One region of the Mesorhizobium sp. P160927 genome, then DNA from elsewhere that is predicted to be linked to it. Evidence: riboswitches for the same ligand, from Rfam matches in the RefSeq annotation. Region 1 holds a riboswitch; each other region holds the start of a gene.

Region 1 (5,003 bases):
TGTCGCTGGATGAACGAAAATCGTTCTACGATACCCATCGGATTCGTGAGCAACGCTCTTGGTATGCAGTTAAGGCGAGCAAAAACAAAAAAGCGAGTCGAGCTTGGATGTTCGCTGGTATAACTGCATACGTCATTGCCATCGGACTTATTTTGCTACGGATAGCCAACCCTGTCCTGGCGATTTGGCCTATATAGCCGTTAATCGTCTTCGCTTCGAGTAATGGTGGGTTGGACCCAAGTGAAAAAATTCAACGAGCTTTCGTCTTCATACACTTTAACGGCCCACGAGATTGGGATCATACAGGGACGCGTTATGGAAGTCGCCTCAGAGGCTGCTTTCTCGGACTTTGTGAACGAAGCCGAACAAGCCTTTTCGAGAGAACATACGCATTGGGTAGCCCGTCAACAGACACAGTGATTCCTTGCCTGCTGCCTTAAATGACTCGTGACGCCTACCGCACCGCGAAATCGGTTGGGGCTCATCCCGCACACCTTCCGCAGGTGTTGGCTCGGTAGTGTGCTGAGAGTTCTGCAAATTCGCTGAGAGGGGGGCGGTCATGGCAGGCTGGTGATTGTTCACGTCACCTGATTCCCGCGAAGGAACGCCACCATGACCAAGACTGAAGTTAAGACCGCCAGCGCTGCCGTCAAAGACATCTTGCTTTCGAACCCGGACGGCCTTCACGAAGTGCTCCGTGCGGTGATGCAGGAGGTGCTTGAGGCCGAGATGGACGAGGCGCTGGGTGCTTCGAAAGGCGAGCGCACACCCGAACGGCTTGGCTATCGCTCGGGCTATTACGGCCGCACCTTGTGACGCGCGTCGGCAAGCTCGAGCTGCGGGTTCCGCAGGACCGTGCCGGGCGCTTCTCCACCGAGCTGTTCGAGCGCTACCAGCGTTCCGAGCGGGCCTTGGTGCGACGCTGGCGGAGATGTATGTGCAGGGCGTGTTGACCCGCAAGGTCAAGGCGATCACGGAAGAACTGTGCGGCCATGCCTTCTCGGCCTCGTCGATCTCGGCCATCAACAAACGGCTGGACGAGAGCCTGAAGGCGTTTGCCGAACGACCGCTTCAGGAGCCCTTTGCCTACCTCATCCTCGACGCTCGCTACGAGAAGGTGCGCGAAGCCGGCATCGTCATGAGCCAGGCAGTGCTGATCGCGGTCGGCATCGACTGGGACGGCCGGCGTCAGATCCTGGCCGTGGAGATGGCCAATCGCGAAAGCCGCTCGGCCTGGAGGGACTTCCTCGTCGGCCTCAAGGCGCGCGGCCTCAAGGGCGTCGAGTTGGTCGTGTCCGACGATCACGCCGGCCTGGTGGCAGCGATCGGCGAGGTGATCCCCGAAGCCGCCTGGCAACGCTGCTACGTGCACTTCCTCAGGAACGCGCTCGATCATCTGCCGAGGAAGCACGGCGACGACTGCCTGCAGGAATTGCGCTGGCTCTACGACCGGCGCGATCTCGCAGAGGCCAGGGCTGATCTTGCCGCATGGCTTGCCAAATGGTCGGCACGCTATCCGCGCCTGACAGGCTGGGCCGAGGATGCCATCGAACAAACCCTGACCTTCTTCAGGCTGCCGAGACAGCACCACAAGCATCTCAAATCCACCAACATGCTGGAGCGGCTCAACGAGGAAATCCGCCGGCGCACCTATGTCGTGCGCATCTTCCCCAATACCGAAAGCTGCCTGCGCCTGGTCAGGGCTTTGGCCGTCGAGACCAATGAAAACTGGATGGAGGCCAACCGATACATCAACATGGACGACCTGCGCGAGCACAAGAAGCTCGCTCTGCGCCAAGCCGCATGACCAGCATCATGGCCGCCCCATTTTGCAGAACTTGACGCACACAACCCTTGGCTCGGCGCTCGCGGATCACCAGCGTCCTTTGAGCGGTAGCGCTTTTCAGGTTGAGGTTAAAGTCTTGTTGTGGCTCCGCACGGCCTCCATTAGTTGGACAATGGGGCAGCGGTGCAGCGCCGGCAAATGGACGACTCCATGTTTCACAATGTTAGATAAGCGTAAAAGCGCCATGACATAACCACATAAACATTTCGTTATGCGCCATTGACAAGAGAAGGGATTGCTGTGATTGTCTGGCGTGTCGTGGTTCTCGCGTGCGGCGCTGCCGCAGCGGAGCTAAGAGGGAAGCCGGTGCGATGCCGGCGCTGCCCCCGCAACTGTTAGCGGCGAGCCAACCCCACTCATGTCACTGAGGCGAATACCCTCGGGAAGACGGGTAGAGGCTATGACCCCGCGAGCCAGGAGACCTGCCACGACGAATTACGTCCACGGGCGGGGTGTCTCGGTGGCCGCTGCAACCCGGGCGTGCCGGGCCTGCTAGCGCCTTCCTTGTCACCGACGCCCCCAACCATCGGGGTATGACATGACTGTCTCTCAGCAAATTCCTGTAGCAACGCTCGGCGTGCCGCGCTTCGGTCGTCGGCGAGAACTGAAATTCGCGCTTGAAAGCTACTGGTCCGGAACATCGTCCGCTGGCGACCTTCTTGCGACGTCGAAGGCGCTCCGTGCCGCTAGCTGGGAAGAGCAGCGCGATCGCGGCGTGTCGAAAATCCCGTCAAACGACTTCTCGCTTTACGACCATGTGCTTGACACCGCAGCCATGGTCGGCGCCATTCCCTCCCGTTACGGCTGGAATAGCGGCGAGGTCCCACTTGACATCTACTTCGCAATGGGGCGCGGCAACCAGGGTCAGACGGAGGATTGTGCACACGCTGGTCACCAGGAGGCGGCGCATGGGCCCGGTGTAACCGCGATGGAAATGACCAAGTGGTTTGACACGAACTACCACTACATTGTGCCGGAACTGGATGATGATCAGACGTTCGCCCTCTCGTCGACGAGACCCGTCGATTACTTCCTCGAGGCCAAAGCTCTCGGCATTCACACACGCCCAGTCATCCTTGGACCCATCACCTTCCTCAAGCTGGCGAAATCGCCTGCCGAAGGGTTTGATCCTATCGCGCTCCTACCGCGGCTGCTGCCCGTTTACGAGCAACTCCTGCAGAGGCTGAAGCTGTCGGGAGCCGACTGGGTGCAGATCGATGAGCCAGCGCTTGTCCTCGATCTGAACTCCAACGAACGAGCTGCGTTCGAGTTCGCCTATGGCCAGCTGTCGAAAGCCGCGCCCGAGCTGAAGATCATGCTGGCTACGTATTTCGGGTCGCTGGGAGACAATCTCGAAACCGCGGTTTCTCTGCCCCTGGCCGGGCTGCATATTGACCTCGTGCGCGCTCCCGAGCAGCTGGAAACGGTGGGTCGGCTCGCTCCGAAGGATCTGGTGCTCTCGCTTGGCTTGATCGATGGCCGCAACGTCTGGCGTGCGAACCTGCCCGCCATTCTCGACCGCATCAAACCGATCGTCGCCGGCTGGCCCTTGGACCGCGTCGAGATCGCGCCTTCTTGCTCGATGCTGCATGTGCCGATCGACCTGCGCATGGAGACGGAACTCGAGGCGGACATCAGGTCGTGGCTCGCCTTCGCGGCCCAGAAGACCGACGAATTGGTGTTGCTGGCCCGGGCCCTGTCCCAAGGCAGAGATGCGGTGGCTGGCGCGTTGAAAGCGTCTGCCGAGGCTGCCGCCACGCGCGTGACATCCACGAGGATCCATGACCCGCTTGTTGAGGGGCGGATCGTTAGCATTGACGACAGCGCGAAGCGACGGGAGAGCGCTTTTGCCGAGCGCTCCAGAGTCCAAGCCGGCTCACTCGGGCTGCCGCCGTTCCCGACGACGACCATCGGGTCCTTCCCGCAGACGTCGCAGGTACGCAAGGCGCGGGCCGCTCATGCGAAAGGCCAGCTGAGCTATGTCGACTATGAGACGTTCCTGAAGAAGGAGATCAAGGCTGCAATTCGGTGGCAGGAAGAGATCGGGCTGGACGTGCTGGTGCACGGTGAGTTCGAGCGAAACGACATGGTACAGCATTTCGGCGAGCAGTTGTCCGGCTTCGCGCTCACCCAGCATGCCTGGGTACAAAGCTATGGGTCGCGCTACGTGCGTCCCCCCATCATTTTCGGCGACGTATCGAGGCGCAATCCGATGACAGTGCGCTGGTGGCAATTCGCCCAGTCGCTTACGGAAAAGCCCGTGAAGGGAATGCTCACAGGCCCAGTCACCATTCTCAACTGGTCTTTTGTTCGCGACGACGTACCCCGCTCCGAAGCCTGCCGCCAGATCGCGCTCGCCATCCGCGACGAGGTGACGGATCTCGAAAGATCCGGCGCAAGGATGGTCCAGATCGATGAGGCCGCGTTTCGCGAAGGATTGCCACTGCGCCAATCTGACTGGAAAGTCTATCTCGACTGGGCTGTCGAATGTTTCCGGATCGCTTCAACGGGTGTAAAGGACGCGACTCAAATTCATACCCACATGTGCTATTCGGAGTTCAACGAGATCATTCACGCGATCGCTGGAATGGATGCGGATGTCATTTCGATTGAGACGTCGCGCTCGAAGATGGAACTGTTGGACGCCTTCACGAGCTCCAAATATCCGAACGAAATCGGTCCCGGCGTCTATGATATTCACTCACCACGCGTCCCGGAAGTCGGCGAGATTCGGGACTTAGTCATGCTTGCCCGCGAGCGACTGTCCGACGGCCAACTGTGGATAAACCCGGACTGTGGCCTCAAAACACGGCAATGGGAGGAGGTCCGCCCTGCCCTCATTAACATGGTCGCTGCAGCACGCGCGCTCCGGCAGAAAGTGCAGGCGTGAGGCTTCTCTTCCTCACGGTGTGGGGAGTTGCCGGCTGGCGGATGTCGGCCGGGAATGTGCCAAACCGATCACACTCTTGGAAATAAGCCACACGGCGAAAATGTGCAATTTTCCTGCGGCACGTGTCCTCATCCGCAGAAATACAAATGTGATACTACGCTATAGTATTGGTGCTTGGGAACATACCGGCCCCGCGCGTCGAACAAATCGTACACACGTCGTTTCTCAAAGTAGACTGCTTGGCGCGTTCGCTCAGGCGGCGACAAT
Region 2 (5,003 bases), 880 kb from region 1:
GGTGAATGAGGTCGCGTCGCGGGCGCCGACCCGCTGGCAGCATTTCGTCGACGAATGCACTACCTATATCGAAATGGCGCTGGAGCCGGAAATCCAGCGCATCATGTTCCGGGATGGTCCGGCTGTGCTGGGCGATCCGGCACAGTGGTCGAATGCCAATGCCTGCGTCGGTTCAATGACCGATCATCTGACCGCGCTGCAAGGGGAGGGGGTGGTCGTCCCCGGCGTCGATCCGGAGTCGGCAGCGCGGCTGATCAATGGGGCGAGCAGCCAGGCTGCGCAGCGGATCGCCAATTCGCCAGATCCCGAAGGGACCTCGAAAATGGTGGTGGCCGCGTTCAAGCAATTGCTCGAAGGCCTGCTGAAAAAGCCGGAAGCGCTTTCAAGATGAACCTCCATGGCAGTCCCGCCACCACCTGCAATTGACAATAGCCGGTTTGAGCGCATCCTCGGCAGCCATCTCTGAGGGGAGATTCGGGCATGTGGGATTTTGATATCGGCAGGTCGGTGTCCATCATGATGCGGACCTGGCCTTTCATTGTCTTTCGCATGATCGTCTATTTCGGCATCACGCTGGCCTACATCATGGCAACCGGCACCGGCGCATCCGTCGGCTATGGCGTCGGCCATATTTCCACCGATCCCGACGGACCATTGTCTTTTGCGATGTGGGGCGGCGTGGTCGGTTTCGGCATCGTCTCGATCGCCGTCTACTGGATCCGCGAATACATCCTCTACGTCGTCAAAGCGGGCCATATAGCCGTCATGGTGCATCTGATCGACGGCCATGATGTTCCCGACGGCCAGCACCAGATCGCCTACGCAAAAGAGATCGTGACCGAGCGTTTTGCCGAGGCCAACATCCTTTTCGTTGTCGACCAATTGGTCAAGGGCGCCATCCGCGCCATCACCGGCCTGCTCGGCGGCATCGCGGCCTTCCTGCCTATTCCTGGCCTGAGCGGACTGGTTTCGTTCCTCAACACTGTGATTCGCCTGTCGCTGACCTATGTCGACGAGATCATTCTTGGCTACAACATCCGCATCAATTCGTCCTCGCCGTTCGAAACCGCGCGCCAAGGCGTCGTGCTCTACGCCCAGAACGGTAAGACCATGGTCAAGAACGCCGTCTGGCTGGCGGTCATCATGTGGGCCGTGTCGTTCGTGATTTTCCTGCTGATGCTCGCTCCGGCAGCCGCTATTCTTTACGTCATGCCCGGGCAGCTCGCCGGCTGGGCTTTCGTGCTGGCAATCGTCTTTGCCTGGGCTTTCAAGGCGGCCTTCATCGAGCCCTTCGCCATTGCCTGCCTGATGCAGGTCTATTTCAAGACCATCGAGGGTCAGGTGCCCGATGCCGCCTGGGACGCCAGGCTGGCCGAAGCTTCGTCGAAGTTCAGGGAACTCAAGGACAAGGCGCTCTCCACTTTCGGCGGTTCGCGCTGGGGCACGGCCGGCGCGACGAGCTGATCGGCCGGGCTCGCGGGCGCACCGGCGACGGTGCCGAGGCGCGCCACTGCTGATTTGAGCGGCGCTTCGCCTTGCCCGCGAAAAGTCTCGCTCATGATCAGCTCGGGCAGCGGCAGCCGCCGGCCCCAGCCATGCGTTTCGAGGTCCGGCTTCGGTGCGAACTCGGAAACGCGGCCGACGCAGAGATAGGCGATCGGCGTCACGTGATCGGGAATCGCCAGCAGGCTTTTCAGCGCTTGCGCCTCGATGATGCTGACCCAGCCGACCCCAACGCCCTCGGCACGCGCGGCCAGCCAGAAATTCTGCACCGCGCAGACCGTGCTGTAGAGATCCATCTCCGGATTGTGCCAGCGTCCCAGCGGCGAGCCTTTCGAGCGCTCGCGGTCGCAGGTGATGCAGATGTTTAGCGCGCTTTCGCAAACGCCTTCGAGCTTGAGCTTGCGGTAGAGCGCCTGCCGTTCCGCCTCTATTTCAGGCAGTTCCCGTTCTCGCGCGGCCAGGAACAGGTCGCGCACCTCCGCCCGCCGCGCGGCATCGCGGATGACGATGAAGTTCCAGGGTTGCATGAAGCCGACCGATGGCGCGTGGTGGGCGGCAAGCAGCAGCCGCGCCAGCACCTCGTCGTCGATCGCCTCCGATGTAAAATGGCTGCGGACGTCGCGCCGCGTAAACATGGCACGGTAAACCGCGTCGCGCGCACTCTGGTCAAATCCATCGCCCATTTGAGCGGTCATGGCTTCCCGCATCGCGTGTCCCCTTGCGATTGCAATCGATGCCATCCGCCTGACCATGCGGATGACGATGCCTGCCAGGCCGGTCTTCTGGCTCGGGATCAACCCGCGTCCGGTGCCTTCCCGTCATCGACAGTGGCATCTACCGGCGCGGTCCCCCTCACAGCGTTGGGCACGCCACGGAGTTCAACCGTGTTCCCGATTCTCCCGCCAGGGCATTTGTAGCCAAGTGCAAACACTTGGCGTCGCGGAATGCGGCTAAAACAAACAGACCGGCAGGCACCAGGCAGTAGCGGCAGTCTTACTCCGAAGGGCCGACGACTCCAATGCCGGCAGCGACATGAATGGACGCAGGTTCGATTTTCCCCAGCGATCAAGCCGCAACGCATGGCCATCACGGCGCCGGGGCACTAGATAGGGGGCATGGCCACCCGTCTTTACACGCACCCGATCTTTCTCGAACACATCACCCCGCCCGGTCACCCCGAGCGGCCCGACCGCCTGCGCGCCATCGAGCGCGTGCTCGACGACGAAGCTTTTGCCGCGCTTGACCGCGTCGAGGCACCGCAAGGCGACGAAGCGACCATCCTCTACGCGCATCCCGCCGATTTCGTCGCGCGTGTCCGCGCCGCCATCCCCGACGAAGGCATTGCCCGCATCGACGCAGACACCACCGCCAGCCCGAAAAGCTGGCAGGCGGTGATTACGGCGATCGGTGCCGCCAATGCCGCCGTCGACGACGTCTTTGCGGGCCGCGCCGACAACGTCTTCGTCGCCGCCCGTCCGCCCGGCCACCACGCCGAAAAGACCACTGCCATGGGCTTCTGCTTCTTCAACACGGCGGCAATCGCGGCCCGCTACGCGCAGAAGAAGCACGGCGCCGAGCGCGTCGCCGTCGTCGACTGGGACGTGCATCACGGCAATGGCACGCAAGATATTTTTTGGGACGATCCCTCGGTGCTTTATTGCTCGACGCACCAGATGCCGCTTTATCCCGGCACGGGCGCGAAGAGCGAGACCGGCGCGGGCAACATCGTCAATGCGCCGCTGGCGCCTCGGACCGGCAGCGAGGTGTTTCGCGATGCGTTCCTGTCGCGCGTGCTGCCGGCACTCGACAATTTCGCGCCGGATCTGATTGTCATTTCGGCCGGCTTCGACGCGCACCATCGCGACCCGCTGGCGGAAATCAATCTGACCGAGGACGATTTCGACTGGGCGACCGGCCAGCTGATGCAGCGCGCCGCAATCCACGGCGGCAACCGGCTCGTCAGCCTGCTCGAGGGCGGCTACGATCTGCAGGGATTGGCATTTTCGGTCGCCGCCCATGTCGGGCGACTGATGAAAGGATGAATGATGACCGGTGAGATCAACGAAGACGTCAAGGCGATGAGCTTTGAACAGGCACTCGACGCACTGGAGAAGATCGTCGATGATCTGGAGCGGGGCGACGTGCCGCTCGACCAGTCGATCCGGATTTACGAGCGGGGCGAGGCGCTGAAGGTCCATTGCGACCGGCTGCTGAAGGCCGCCGAGGACAAGGTCGAGAAGATCAGGCTGTCGCGGGACGGCAAGCCGGTTGGAACCGAGCCGCTCGACGCGGACTGAGTCCGGAGCAGCCTTACCGATTTTTGGACACGATCATCATTGAGGATACAGTTCGTCCCGATTGAAACGGACAAGAGGAGATACGGAAGCGATGTGCAGAAACATCAAGACCCTGTTCAATTTTGATCCGCCGGCAACTAACGACGAAGTCCGTGACGCGGCACTGCAGTTTGTCCGCAAGCTGAGCGGCACGACGCGGCCCTCTGCCAAGAACCAGCATGCGTTCGATCATGCGGTCGAAGCCATCGCCGCATCCGCACGCGAATTGCTCGAATCCCTCGAAACCCACCAGCATCCGCGCAATCGCGAAGAGGTGGCGGCCAAATTAAAAGCAAAAGCGGCGATCCGGTTCGCCTGATATGCCCACGCGCCCGCTGACCGCTGACGAGGAGAGTTCATGAGCTTCTTCCCCGGCAAAGACCCTGAGGCCGGCGATGCCTTCGCCAGCGACCAGATCGAGCTGATGGTCATCCCCAACGCCAAGGACATTGGCGGTTTCGAGGTGCGTCGCGCCTTGCCGACCGCCAAACGGCGCCTGGTCGGGCCGTTCATCTTCTTCGATCGAATGGGTCCCGCGATCATGCGCGCCGGCCAGGCGCTCGATGTCCGTCCGCACCCGCATATCGGCCTGTCGACCGTGACCTATCTGTTCGACGGCAAGATCAGGCATCGCAATTCGCTGGGCACCGAGATGGTCATCGAGCCCGGCGACGTGAACCTGATGACGGCTGGTCGCGGCATCGTCCACTCCGAGCGCACGCCGCAGGAATTGCGCGGCGCGCCGATGTCGATCTCCGGCCTGCAGACCTGGTTGGCTCTGCCGGACGGCAAGGAAGAGGTGGCACCGGTGTTCGAGAACACCGCGGCGCTGCGGCTTCCCGAAATCGACGCCGAAGGCGTCAGCGGCCGCGTCGTCATCGGTGAGTTCCAGGGCTTGCGGTCTCCGGTGCGGGCCGATACCGAAACACTCTATGCAGATTTGCGGGTGGCGCCCGGCGCCAGCGTCAAAATCTCGGCCGATGCCGAGGAGCGCGCCATCTACACGCTGGAGGGCGAGGTCTCGATTTCGGGTGATGTCTTTCCGGCGGAACGGCTGCTGGTGTTCCGGCCCGGCGACGAGATCGTCATATGGTCATCGACCGGGGCGCATTTCATGCTGTTCGGCGGCGCCTCGCTTGGCTCAAAGCGCTACATCTGGTGGAA
Region 3 (5,003 bases), 930 kb from region 1:
AGCCATGTCGGCGGCCGAAAGGCGACGGTGCCGATCGCGACACCTGGTTCGGCAAAGGGAGCGGCGGTCAGCTTCGGCGTACGGCCGGAAGATCTCGCGATCGCCAGCGGTGCGGATTATCTGTTCGAGGGGAGCGTCGATTATCTCGAACAGCTTGGCGAGGTCCAGCTGGTCTATGTCGATATCGGCCGGGCCGACCTGCCGCTGGTGACCAAGCTGCCGGGCAATGTCGAGGTCAAGCGCGGCTCGACGCTGCGGCTGACCGCCAATGCCGGCGACCTCCATATCTTCGATGCGGAGGGTCGCTCCTTTGCCCTCCACGAAGCGGAAGCAAAGGCGGCCTGAAGACGGCCGTACCGGTAACGCAAAAAACAAAAGCAGCGGCGGGCATGTCCCGCCGCTCTTTTTGTCTGCACAGGCTGGTTAGTTGTTGCCGAAGAGATTGCGATCGGCACCCTGATGGGCCGGCTTCTGCACGTCGCCAGTCGAATTGAGCAGCTTGTAGACAGGCGAATCGCTGTTGCGGATCGCACCCGTATGCGACGTATCGACATTGACAGTCGACGAAGCAGTGGGCTGGTTGGCGCCGTTGGAGCCATAGTTGTCGCTGCCGGCGAAAGCGCTGCCGGAGACGGCCAGAACGGCGGCGGCGGCAATGAGGATCTTGTTCATTTTAGGTAACTCCTGAATTTTGGAAGTCCCGCGGACCGGCGGGCAAAAGCCCACCGGCCGTGGGAGGCCATTAATGGCCGAAGAGGTTGCGGTCGCTGCCCTGCTGGACAGGCGCCGAGGTGGCCGGAGCCGACTTGCCGATCGACGCGGTGTTTGGATTGTCGGTGGAGGCAGCAGCAGCCTGGTTGGCGCCGTTGGAGCCATAGTTGTCGCTGCCGGCGAAAGCGCTGCCTGAGAGAGCCAGAACGGCGGCGGCAGCAAAGAGGATCTTGTTCATTTTAATACTCCTGAATTGTAGGGTCCACCGGCGCGGCAGGTTCACCCGCCGCGTGCCGGGGATGGTTATTAATTGTTGCCGAAGAGGTTGTGGTCGGCGCCCGTCACAGGCGTCTGGGCAGCCGGCTCCGACTTCTTGGTCGAAGCGGTGTAGGAACTGTCGACAGTGGCCGCGGGGGTCGCGGCGTTCGAACCATAATGGTCGCTACTAGCGAAGGCGCTGCCGGAAATCGCCAGAAGGGCGGCGGCAGTGAGGATGATCTTTTTCATTTTTGTACTCCAGTATTTTTCCCGTCCGTCTAGCGGCGTGTCTTGGATTAAATCGCGTCGTTCGGACCGCCCCGATGTGGGAGAGCCCCCTTGCCGTTTCCAATCACGAAGTTGTTCAGCGTGGACCATGACTCTGCTACTTGAAATTGTACCAACGCCTTCTACATGTCTTATTTTTCTGTTCGATATCAAGTAGTTGACTAAGATGACGACCCGATCACCAACTGTGTCGGAGGGCTGGGCGTTCACACCGTCCTGCACGCACCGTCAACAGAAACGAACCGTTCGGTTCGATTTTAGACTGTGCTAATAGTCACTTTTCGAAACCGTTAACCCTTTTCCGGCCGGCTGAGGGTCGAAAACGGTGCCCGCGCGCGCCTGGCGAGAAGAGGCGATTCCCCCTGCGGCAACCATGCCGGGACGATCCCGCATGCGTGTCGCGCCGCATGGATGCGATGTCGCTTTCGTGCCGATGTCGCAAACCCTGTCGTGATTAGATCAAGCCATCTCAGGTGCCGCTGCGTGACGACGGAGCGGAGAATTGGGAAGCCGGTCAGATTCCGGCGCTGCCCCCGCAACGGTGGTGGAGTTCAAGTCGCAACGGGAGACCACTGGGCGAAAGCCTGGGAAGGTGTCGCGATGGTCCGCGAGGACCACTCCAGAGCCCGGAAACCAGCCCGAGATCGCTAGAACTCGACTGATCGCGGTGGGCGGTCAAGGGGCGGATGGTGTTGTCCGGCTTTCGCCGGCTTGCGCCCAGTCCTTCCTCCATCACCACCAGTTCAGTCCTTGAAAATGAGGACAGGACATGGACGCGCGCAACGACATGCTGAGGCTTTTGAACGGCCGCAGACAGGGCCTTTCGCTGGAACAGCCCTTCTATACCGACCCTGACTACTTCAAGCTGGACATGGAGCTGATCTGGTATCGCGACTGGCTGTTCATCGGCCATGATTGCGAGTTGCCCAAGCCGGGCAGCTTCATCACCGTGCAGATCGGCGATTATCCGGTCGTGCTGGTGCGCGATCAGCAGGGCAAGATCAACGCCTTCCACAATTCCTGCCGCCATCGCGGCAGCCGCGTCTGCAACACCGACAAGGGCATGGCCGCCAAGCTGGTGTGTCCCTATCACCAGTGGACCTACGAACTCGACGGCCGGCTGCTGTTCGCCCGCCAGATGGCCGATGGGTTCGACAAGAGCCAGTTCGGGCTCAAGCCGGTCGCCTGCGAAAGCGTCGCCGGCTATGTCTTCATCTGCCTGGCCAAGGAGCCCGCCGACTTCGCGCCGATGCGGGCGATGATCGAGCCCTATCTCCAGCCGCACCGGCTGAGCGAGGCCAAGATCGCCTTCGAGAGCACGATCATCGAGAAGGGCAACTGGAAGCTGGTCTGGGAAAACAACCGCGAATGCTACCATTGCGCGGGCAACCACCCTGAGCTGTGCAAGACCTTCCCGGAAGCGCCGACCGTGACTGGCGTGCAAGGCGCCGACAACGACCCGGAGATGCTGGCCCACTGGGCGAAGTGCGAAGCTGTTGGCCTGCCCAGCAAGTTTCGGATCGACCCGGCCGGACAATACCGCGCCACCCGCGCGCCGCTGCTGCGCGATGCCCAGAGCTACACGATGACCGGCAAGCGGGCCGTGAAGAGGAACCTGTCCGACAGCGTCTCGGCCGACCGGATCGGCACGCTAATGCACTACCACTACCCGACAACCTGGAACCATATCCTCGTGGATCATGCGGTGACGTTCCGCGTGCTGCCGGTCAGCGCCACGGAAACAGCGGTGACGACCAAATGGCTGGTCCACAAGGATGCGGTGGAAGGCGTCGACTATGATCTGCCCGAACTCACCCATGTCTGGACCGAGACCAACGACCAGGACCGCCGCATCGTCGAGGAAAACGCCTTCGGCATCCTGTCGCCGGCCTACGAGCCCGGTCCCTATTCGGAGCTGCACGAGGGCGGCGTCATCCAGTTCGTCGACTGGTACGCGCGCTTTATCGGCCCACGGCTTTCCGAAGACGGCCGGCCCGCTCTGCGCAGTGTCGCCTAGCGCATCTCGCCCAAACCGTGCATCGGTTTTGGGATCACGACATGCGCAAAATGAAAAGGTATGCAGGGATGAACGCCATGACTGATCTTGGCCTCTATCGCCATCTCGACCAGATGGCGCCGTGGAACGACAGGCTGCAGGTGCTGGAAGTGATCGGCGTCAGCGACGAGGCGCCCGACGTCAAGACCTTCACCTTCCGCTCGGACAACCAGACCTGGTTCCGCTACAAGCCGGGCCAGTTCTTGACGCTGGAATTGCCGACACCGGACGGCCCGCTGATGCGCACCTACACGCTGTCATCATCGCCGTCGCGACCATTCTCGATCGCGGTGACGGTGAAGGCGCAGGCGGGCAGCGTCGGCACACGCTGGATGTTCGATCACCTGACGCCCGGCTCGCACGTCAAGGCCTATGGACCGGGCGGCGACTTTTCGCTGCACAGCCACCCGGCGGCGAAATACCTGTTCATCTCGGCCGGTTCGGGCGTGACGCCGATGATGTCGATGCTGCGCTGGCTGAATGACTGCGCGCCATGGACCGATGTCGGATTCGTCAATTGCGCGCGGCGCCCTGAAGAGATCATCTTTCGCAAGGAACTCGAACTGCTCGGCGGCCATATGCCGGGCCTGTCGCTCGGCTTCATGATCGAGGAGCGGTCGAGCCGCGAGGGCTGGTACGGCCATATGGGCCGCATCGACGCCATCCGGCTGCCGCTCCTGGCGCCCGATTTCCGCGAACGCGAAATCTTCTGCTGCGGCCCCGACCCCTTCATGCGCGCCGTGCGCGGCATGCTGGAGGCCGCCGGGTTCGACATGGCAAAGTACCATCAGGAGAGCTTTGCCGCGCCGGCGGTGGGGGAAATCCCGGCGCCGTTTGCCTCGCCGGCTGAAGAGGGCGGGGCGATTTGCGTCGAAGCCGCGACGCCGATCCGCTTCGCGCTTTCGGATGTCGACGCCGATTGTGTCGCCGGCCAGACCGTGCTGCAGACGGCGCGCGCCTCGGGCGTGCGAATACCGGCTGCCTGCGAATTCGGCCTGTGCGGAACTTGCAAGGTGAAGAAAGTCTCCGGCAGCGTCGAGATGAGCCACAATGGCGGCATCCTCGATCATGAGATCGATGATGGCTTCATCCTGGCCTGTTGTTCCAAGCCATTGTCGCCGCTTGAAATCGAGGCTTGATCCGCCCCGCTTTCGACTGATCCCGGAAATGGTCCCGCCTTGCCGGCAAAGGTTACCTTGCCAAGGAAGACCTGAAAGTTTACAGGCGTTGTCGGTGGAAGCGGTCCTGCTGGCGGGCAGGAAATGCAGGACGGGGCAACAATGACGCATGATTCCCACGCCTATGCGGTAGCGAGCCGGGATATCGTTTTCGAATCTTTCGATGGCGAGGCCGTGGTGCTCAATCTTGCCAATGGCAAATATTTCGGCTTTTCCGATTCCGGCAGCAAGGTGTGGCAGGCGCTTTCATCCGGCGCGGACGCCCAGGCCCTGGTCGGACTGAGCGCCGGCGGCTCGACAATAGGCCAGGCCGAACTCGAACACTTCATATCGCAATTGCTCGAATTGGGTTTGCTGGTGCGCTTGGACGCGGCGGCGCGGCCTTTGCCGGGCGATTTGCCTGCCGAGCTTGCCGCCACGAACGAGCCGCTCAATGTGAGCATTCACGACGACCTCGCCGACCTGATCGTCGTTGATCCCATCCACGAGGTCGAGGAGCCTCTCGGCTGGCC
Region 4 (5,003 bases), 2.5 Mb from region 1:
CTCAAAACACCATGCGCGGCAGGGTGCTGAGGTCCGAAGTTGATGTTAAAGTTGCGGACGGAGGTTTCAGCCATTACTGCTTTGCCTTCTCATCCCCTGGCAGCACGTAATCCGTGCCTTCCCATGGGGACAGAAAATCGAAATTGCGGAATTCCTGCTTCAGTTCCACAGGCTCGTAGATGACGCGCTTGGCTTCGTCGTCGTAACGCACTTCGACGAAACCGGTGAGCGGGAAATCCTTGCGCAGCGGATGGCCTTCGAAACCGTAGTCGGTCAGCAGGCGGCGCAGGTCCGGATGGCCCGAAAACAGCACGCCATAGAGATCGTAGGTTTCGCGCTCGAACCAATCGGCGCCGGGATAGACGCCGGTGATCGAAGGCACCATCGTCTCCTCGTCGGCCTGCACCTTGATGCGAATGCGCACATTCTGCTTTGGCGATAGCAGGTGATAGACGACGTCGAAGCGCTTGGCCCGCGACGGATAGTCGGCGCCGCAGACATCGATGATCGAGATGAACTGGCAGCGCGCATCGTCGCGCAGGAAGGTCATCACCTCGATCAAGTTCTGAGGCTCGACGTGAACGGTGAGCTCGCCATAGGCGAATACCGCATCGCCGAAGCGGCCAGGCAGCTTCTCGCCGAGATAGGTCGACAGTTCGCTTAAGGAGGCGGCCATGGATTTACCGTTCGATCGTGCCGGTGCGGCGGATCTTCTTCTGCAGCAGAAGAATGCCGTAGAGCAGGGCTTCGGCGCTCGGCGGGCAGCCGGGCACGTAGATGTCCACCGGCACGACCCGGTCGCAGCCGCGCACCACCGAATAGGAATAGTGATAGTAGCCGCCGCCATTAGCGCACGAACCCATCGAGATGACGTAGCGCGGCTCCGGCATCTGGTCGTAGACCTTGCGCAGCGCCGGCGCCATCTTGTTGGTCAGCGTGCCGGCCACGATCATGATGTCGGACTGGCGCGGAGACGCGCGCGGCGCGACACCGAACCGCTCCGAATCGTAACGCGGCATCGAGGTGTGGATCATCTCGACCGCGCAGCACGCCAGACCGAAGGTCATGAACATGAGCGAGCCGCTGCGCGCCCAGGTGATCAGCGCCTCGGTCGAGGTGACCAGAAAACCCTTGTCGGCAAGCTCATTGTTGATTTCGAGGAAGAAGGGATCGTCCTCCCCCACCGGCCTGCCGGTGTTGGGATCGATAATACCTTTGGGCTTCGGCGCGACGAGGGTGCCTGAACTGTCGTTCAATCCCATTCCAGCGCTCCTTTTTTCCATTCATAGGCAAAGCCGATGGTCAGCACTGCCAAAAACACCATCATTGACCAGAAACCGAGCATGCCGATCTTCGAGAAGGACACTGCCCAGGGGAAGAGGAAGGCTACTTCCAGGTCGAATATAATGAACAGGATCGACACCAGGTAGAAGCGGATGTCGAATTTCATGCGGGCGTCGTCGAACGAGTTGAAACCGCACTCGTAGGCGGAAAGTTTTTCAGGATCGGGGTTGCGATACGCCACCAGGAACGGGGCCGCCAGTAGCGCCAGGCCGACGACCAGTGCCACGCCGATAAACAGGACGATGGGCAGGTACGAACTGAGAAGTGCGTTCATGCAGCGGCTTTCCGTTGGCGCCAATCCACTTTGACTACAGCACCGAACCTTAATGCGGAAGCGTGACAGATTAACCGCTGAACCGTTTTAAGGGGCCTATGCTGCAACGCGGCGAGGGTTAGCGCAGCACTTCCAGCGAAGCAAGTCAAACCTTGTTCAAAACTCCGCTCTGGACGGCATTCCGGGAGAAACTGGTCCCATCCGCTCCTGTTTGATTTCCTTCGCTTTAAACTCCACTTTTCTCTCCTGACGCGGTTGCCGCCAAAACCCTGCTAGCATGGATGGGAATCACGCCCAGCAATGTGCCAGACAGGTCCATCAGAGACGCATCCGCATGAAGGAAAAGATCTCGCTTGCCGCCGCCCGGCGCATCGCGCTCGCCGCCCAGGGATTTCTCGATCCCCGCCCCGCCGGCACGCCGGACCGTCGCCATTTCGCCCGCGTTCTGTCCCGCACCGGCCTGTTGCAGATCGATTCCGTCAGTGCCGTGGTGCGCGCTCATTACATGCCGCTCTATTCGCGTCTCGGCCCCTATCCCCTCGCTTTGCTCGACAACGCCGCCGTGACGCGCAAGCGCACCGTCTTCGAATATTGGGCGCATGAAGCCTCGTTCCTGCCGGTCGAGACCTACCCGCTGATGCGCTGGCGCATGCAGCGCGCCGAGCAAGGCGATGAAATGTATCCGGGACTGGCCAAATGGGGCCGCGAGCACGCCGCCTATATAGAAGAGATCTACCGCGAGGTCGTCGCGCGCGGGCCGATCGCCGCTTCGGCGCTCGAAGGCCAGAAAGGCTCCGGCGGCTGGTGGGGTTGGAGCCACGCCAAGCACGCCTTCGAGTGGCTGTTCTGGGCCGGGCGCATTACCACCGCGCACCGACGCGGCTTCGAGCGCTTCTACGACCTCCCGGAGCGCGTGCTGCCGCAGCCGATCCTCGATCTGCCGGTACCGACGCCTGAGGACGCGCATCGCGAATTGCTGCGCATTTCCGCCCGTGCCCATGGCGTGGCGACTTCAGGCGACCTGCGCGACTATTTTCGACTCTCGCCGGCCGACATGAAAGGCCGGCTGGAGGAACTGGTCGAACTCGGCGACTTGCTGCCGGTCCGTGTCGAGGGCTGGGAAAAGCCGGCTTACCTTCACAAGGACGCCCGTATGCCGCGCAAGATCGAGGCCCGCGCCCTGCTGGCGCCGTTCGATCCGGTCGTCTTCGAGCGCTCGCGCTCAGAGCGGCTGTTCGACTTCCATTACCGCATCGAAATCTACACGCCGGCCGACAAGCGGCAATATGGCTACTATGTCCTGCCTTTCCTGCTCGGCGACAGGATTGTGGCGCGCATCGACCTCAAGGCCGACCGGCCGGCCAGTGTCCTGCGCGTCCATGCCGCCTACCCCGAGCCCGACGCACCGCCCGAAACCGCCGCCCAGCTCTTCGAGGAATTGAAGCAGATGCAGGGCTGGCTTGGCCTTGAGCGCATGGAAATAACCCCTGTCGGCGATCTCGGCCCGGCGCTGTCCGACATCGCGGTGTCGTAAGCTCGCGTTGACACCGCTGCCTGCAAGAGCCTAAATCCCATCCAGACGGTCTCCTCTCGGCAAAGGGAGGAGCCAAGAGGGAATGCGGTGCGGGATTGAAAATCCCAAATCCGCGGCTGTCCCCGCAACTGTGAGCGAAGAGCCAAGGCCGAAAGCCACTGGGATTGTCCCGGGAAGGCGGCTACCAAGGCGATGACCCGCGAGCCAGGAGACCTGCCGTCTGGAATGCAATAATCCGATCGCCTGGCGGGTTTTCCGGGCAAGGAGCCTGATTTGGATCGCGACAGCAGCTTTTCGGCTGAAACAACCGACATTTCGTCCGGCGGGGATGATTCCCTGGCCGGCATCACGGTCATTGTCTGCGCTTCCTGTCGCGACGAGACCGGCTCCGACGCCCGTCCCCGGGCCGGCGAACTTTTGGCTGAAGATACGCGCCAAGCCGCCTTGGCCGAGAAGATTCGCGTCCGCACGGTCGAATGCCTCGGCAATTGCAAGCGCCGGCTCAGCGCCGCGATCCTGCGCGACGGCTGCTGGAGCTATGTGTTCGGCGATCTGACCACGACCAGCGGCGCCGATCTCGTCACCGGCGCGAAACTCTTCGCCACCTCGAGCGACGGCCTCATTCCCTGGCGGGGCAGGCCCGATAGCCTCAAGCGCGGCCTCGTTGCCCGCATTCCACCCCTCGACATGCTGAAAGACTGATCATGACAACATCTCTGTCTCGCGTTCCCTGCACCGTCGTCACCGGCTTCCTCGGCGCCGGCAAGACGACGCTGGTCCGCCATCTCCTGGAAAACGCGGGCGGCAAGCGGATTGCCATCATCGTCAACGAGTTCGGCGACATCGGCATCGACGGCGAGATCCTCAAGGGCTGCGGCATCGACACCTGCCCAGAGGAAAACATCGTCGAACTGGCCAATGGCTGCATCTGCTGCACCGTGGCCGACGATTTCGTGCCGGCCCTCGACAAGATCCTGTCGCTGACGCCGAAGGTCGACCATATCCTGATCGAAACCTCGGGCCTCGCTCTGCCCAAGCCTCTGGTCCAAGCCTTCCAGTGGCCGACGGTGAAGAGCCGCGTGACCGTCGATGGCGTCATCGCCGTGGTCGACGGCCCCGCACTGGCGGAAGGCCGCGTCGCCAACGACATGGACGCCCTGCAGGCGCAGCGCGCGCAGGACGAGAGCCTCGACCATGACGATCCGGTCGAGGAAGTGTTCGAGGATCAGATCGCCTGCGCCGACCTGATCATCCTGTCGAAGAGCGACCTGATGGACGCCGCCGGCTCGGCTCGCGCCAAGGCCATCGTCAACGAACACTCCGCCCGCGCCGTGAAGATCGTGCCGACGTCCCATGGCAAGGTCGATCCCTCGGTGCTGCTCGGGCTCGGTCTCGCCGTCGAGGACGACATCGAGAACCGCAAGTCCCACCATGACGGCGCATTCGATCACGAGCATGACGACTTCGACACGTTCATCGTCGACATTCCCTCGATCGCCAATCCCGACGAGTTGGCAAAGCGCGTCGCCGCCGCCGCCGAACAGGAAAACGTGCTGCGCGTGAAAGGCTTCGTCGAGGTCGGCGGCAAGCCGATGCGGCTCCTGCTGCAGGCCGTCGGCCCGCGGGTCAATCATTACTACGACCGTGCCTGGACCGCCGGGGACGACCGCCGATCGCGCCTCGTCGTCATCGGCCCCAAGGGGCTGAACCGTCCTGCGATCGAACGTATCCTCGCCGGCTGATTTCCAGGCCGGGCCGCGATGCACATCCTCACGACGACCTCCGCCTCGCTCGACGACCTCGCCGAGCCTGTCGATCTCAGGCAGGCGCCGGCGGACATCGTGGCCCTAT

The links. A riboswitch is a leader RNA that binds a small molecule or an ion and turns the genes downstream of it on or off. The one in region 1 is predicted to bind cobalamin.
Region 2: another riboswitch for cobalamin. It lies ahead of bluB (5,6-dimethylbenzimidazole synthase); the one in region 1 lies ahead of metE (5-methyltetrahydropteroyltriglutamate--homocysteine S-methyltransferase).
Region 3: another riboswitch for cobalamin. It lies ahead of AC3CB8_RS06090 (aromatic ring-hydroxylating oxygenase subunit alpha); the one in region 1 lies ahead of metE (5-methyltetrahydropteroyltriglutamate--homocysteine S-methyltransferase).
Region 4: another riboswitch for cobalamin. It lies ahead of AC3CB8_RS22735 (DUF1636 family protein); the one in region 1 lies ahead of metE (5-methyltetrahydropteroyltriglutamate--homocysteine S-methyltransferase).

The regions. Positions count from the first base shown of each region.
Region 1 covers NZ_JBYMDW010000001.1:2,130,905-2,135,907, reverse strand. Annotated here, with positions in the region: gene AC3CB8_RS10425 (hypothetical protein) at 1-197, shown strand, start outside; gene AC3CB8_RS10420 (SLATT domain-containing protein) at 223-420, shown strand; partial or broken gene AC3CB8_RS10415 (IS256 family transposase) at 613-1,807, shown strand; cobalamin riboswitch at 2,089-2,290, shown strand; gene metE (5-methyltetrahydropteroyltriglutamate--homocysteine S-methyltransferase) at 2,385-4,736, shown strand.
Region 2 covers NZ_JBYMDW010000001.1:3,012,109-3,017,111, forward strand. Annotated here, with positions in the region: gene AC3CB8_RS14480 (TetR/AcrR family transcriptional regulator) at 1-391, shown strand, start outside; gene AC3CB8_RS14485 (hypothetical protein) at 481-1,464, shown strand; partial or broken gene bluB (5,6-dimethylbenzimidazole synthase) at 1,581-2,255, opposite strand; cobalamin riboswitch at 2,259-2,440, opposite strand; gene AC3CB8_RS14495 (histone deacetylase family protein) at 2,619-3,545, shown strand; gene AC3CB8_RS14500 (exodeoxyribonuclease VII small subunit) at 3,549-3,800, shown strand; gene AC3CB8_RS14505 (DUF2277 domain-containing protein) at 3,892-4,158, shown strand; gene AC3CB8_RS14510 (pirin family protein) at 4,198-5,003, shown strand, end outside.
Region 3 covers NZ_JBYMDW010000001.1:1,196,752-1,201,754, reverse strand. Annotated here, with positions in the region: gene AC3CB8_RS06110 (ABC transporter ATP-binding protein) at 1-345, shown strand, start outside; gene AC3CB8_RS06105 (DUF680 domain-containing protein) at 424-672, opposite strand; gene AC3CB8_RS06100 (DUF680 domain-containing protein) at 743-949, opposite strand; gene AC3CB8_RS06095 (DUF680 domain-containing protein) at 1,018-1,218, opposite strand; cobalamin riboswitch at 1,712-1,913, shown strand; gene AC3CB8_RS06090 (aromatic ring-hydroxylating oxygenase subunit alpha) at 2,027-3,274, shown strand; gene AC3CB8_RS06085 (FAD-binding oxidoreductase) at 3,352-4,452, shown strand; gene AC3CB8_RS06080 (PqqD family peptide modification chaperone) at 4,594-5,003, shown strand, end outside.
Region 4 covers NZ_JBYMDW010000001.1:4,657,534-4,662,536, forward strand. Annotated here, with positions in the region: gene AC3CB8_RS22710 (NADH-quinone oxidoreductase subunit D) at 1-74, opposite strand, end outside; gene AC3CB8_RS22715 (NADH-quinone oxidoreductase subunit C) at 74-676, opposite strand; gene AC3CB8_RS22720 (NuoB/complex I 20 kDa subunit family protein) at 681-1,262, opposite strand; gene AC3CB8_RS22725 (NADH-quinone oxidoreductase subunit A) at 1,253-1,618, opposite strand; gene AC3CB8_RS22730 (winged helix-turn-helix domain-containing protein) at 1,953-3,152, shown strand; cobalamin riboswitch at 3,182-3,387, shown strand; gene AC3CB8_RS22735 (DUF1636 family protein) at 3,426-3,854, shown strand; gene cobW (cobalamin biosynthesis protein CobW) at 3,857-4,894, shown strand; gene cobN (cobaltochelatase subunit CobN) at 4,913-5,003, shown strand, end outside.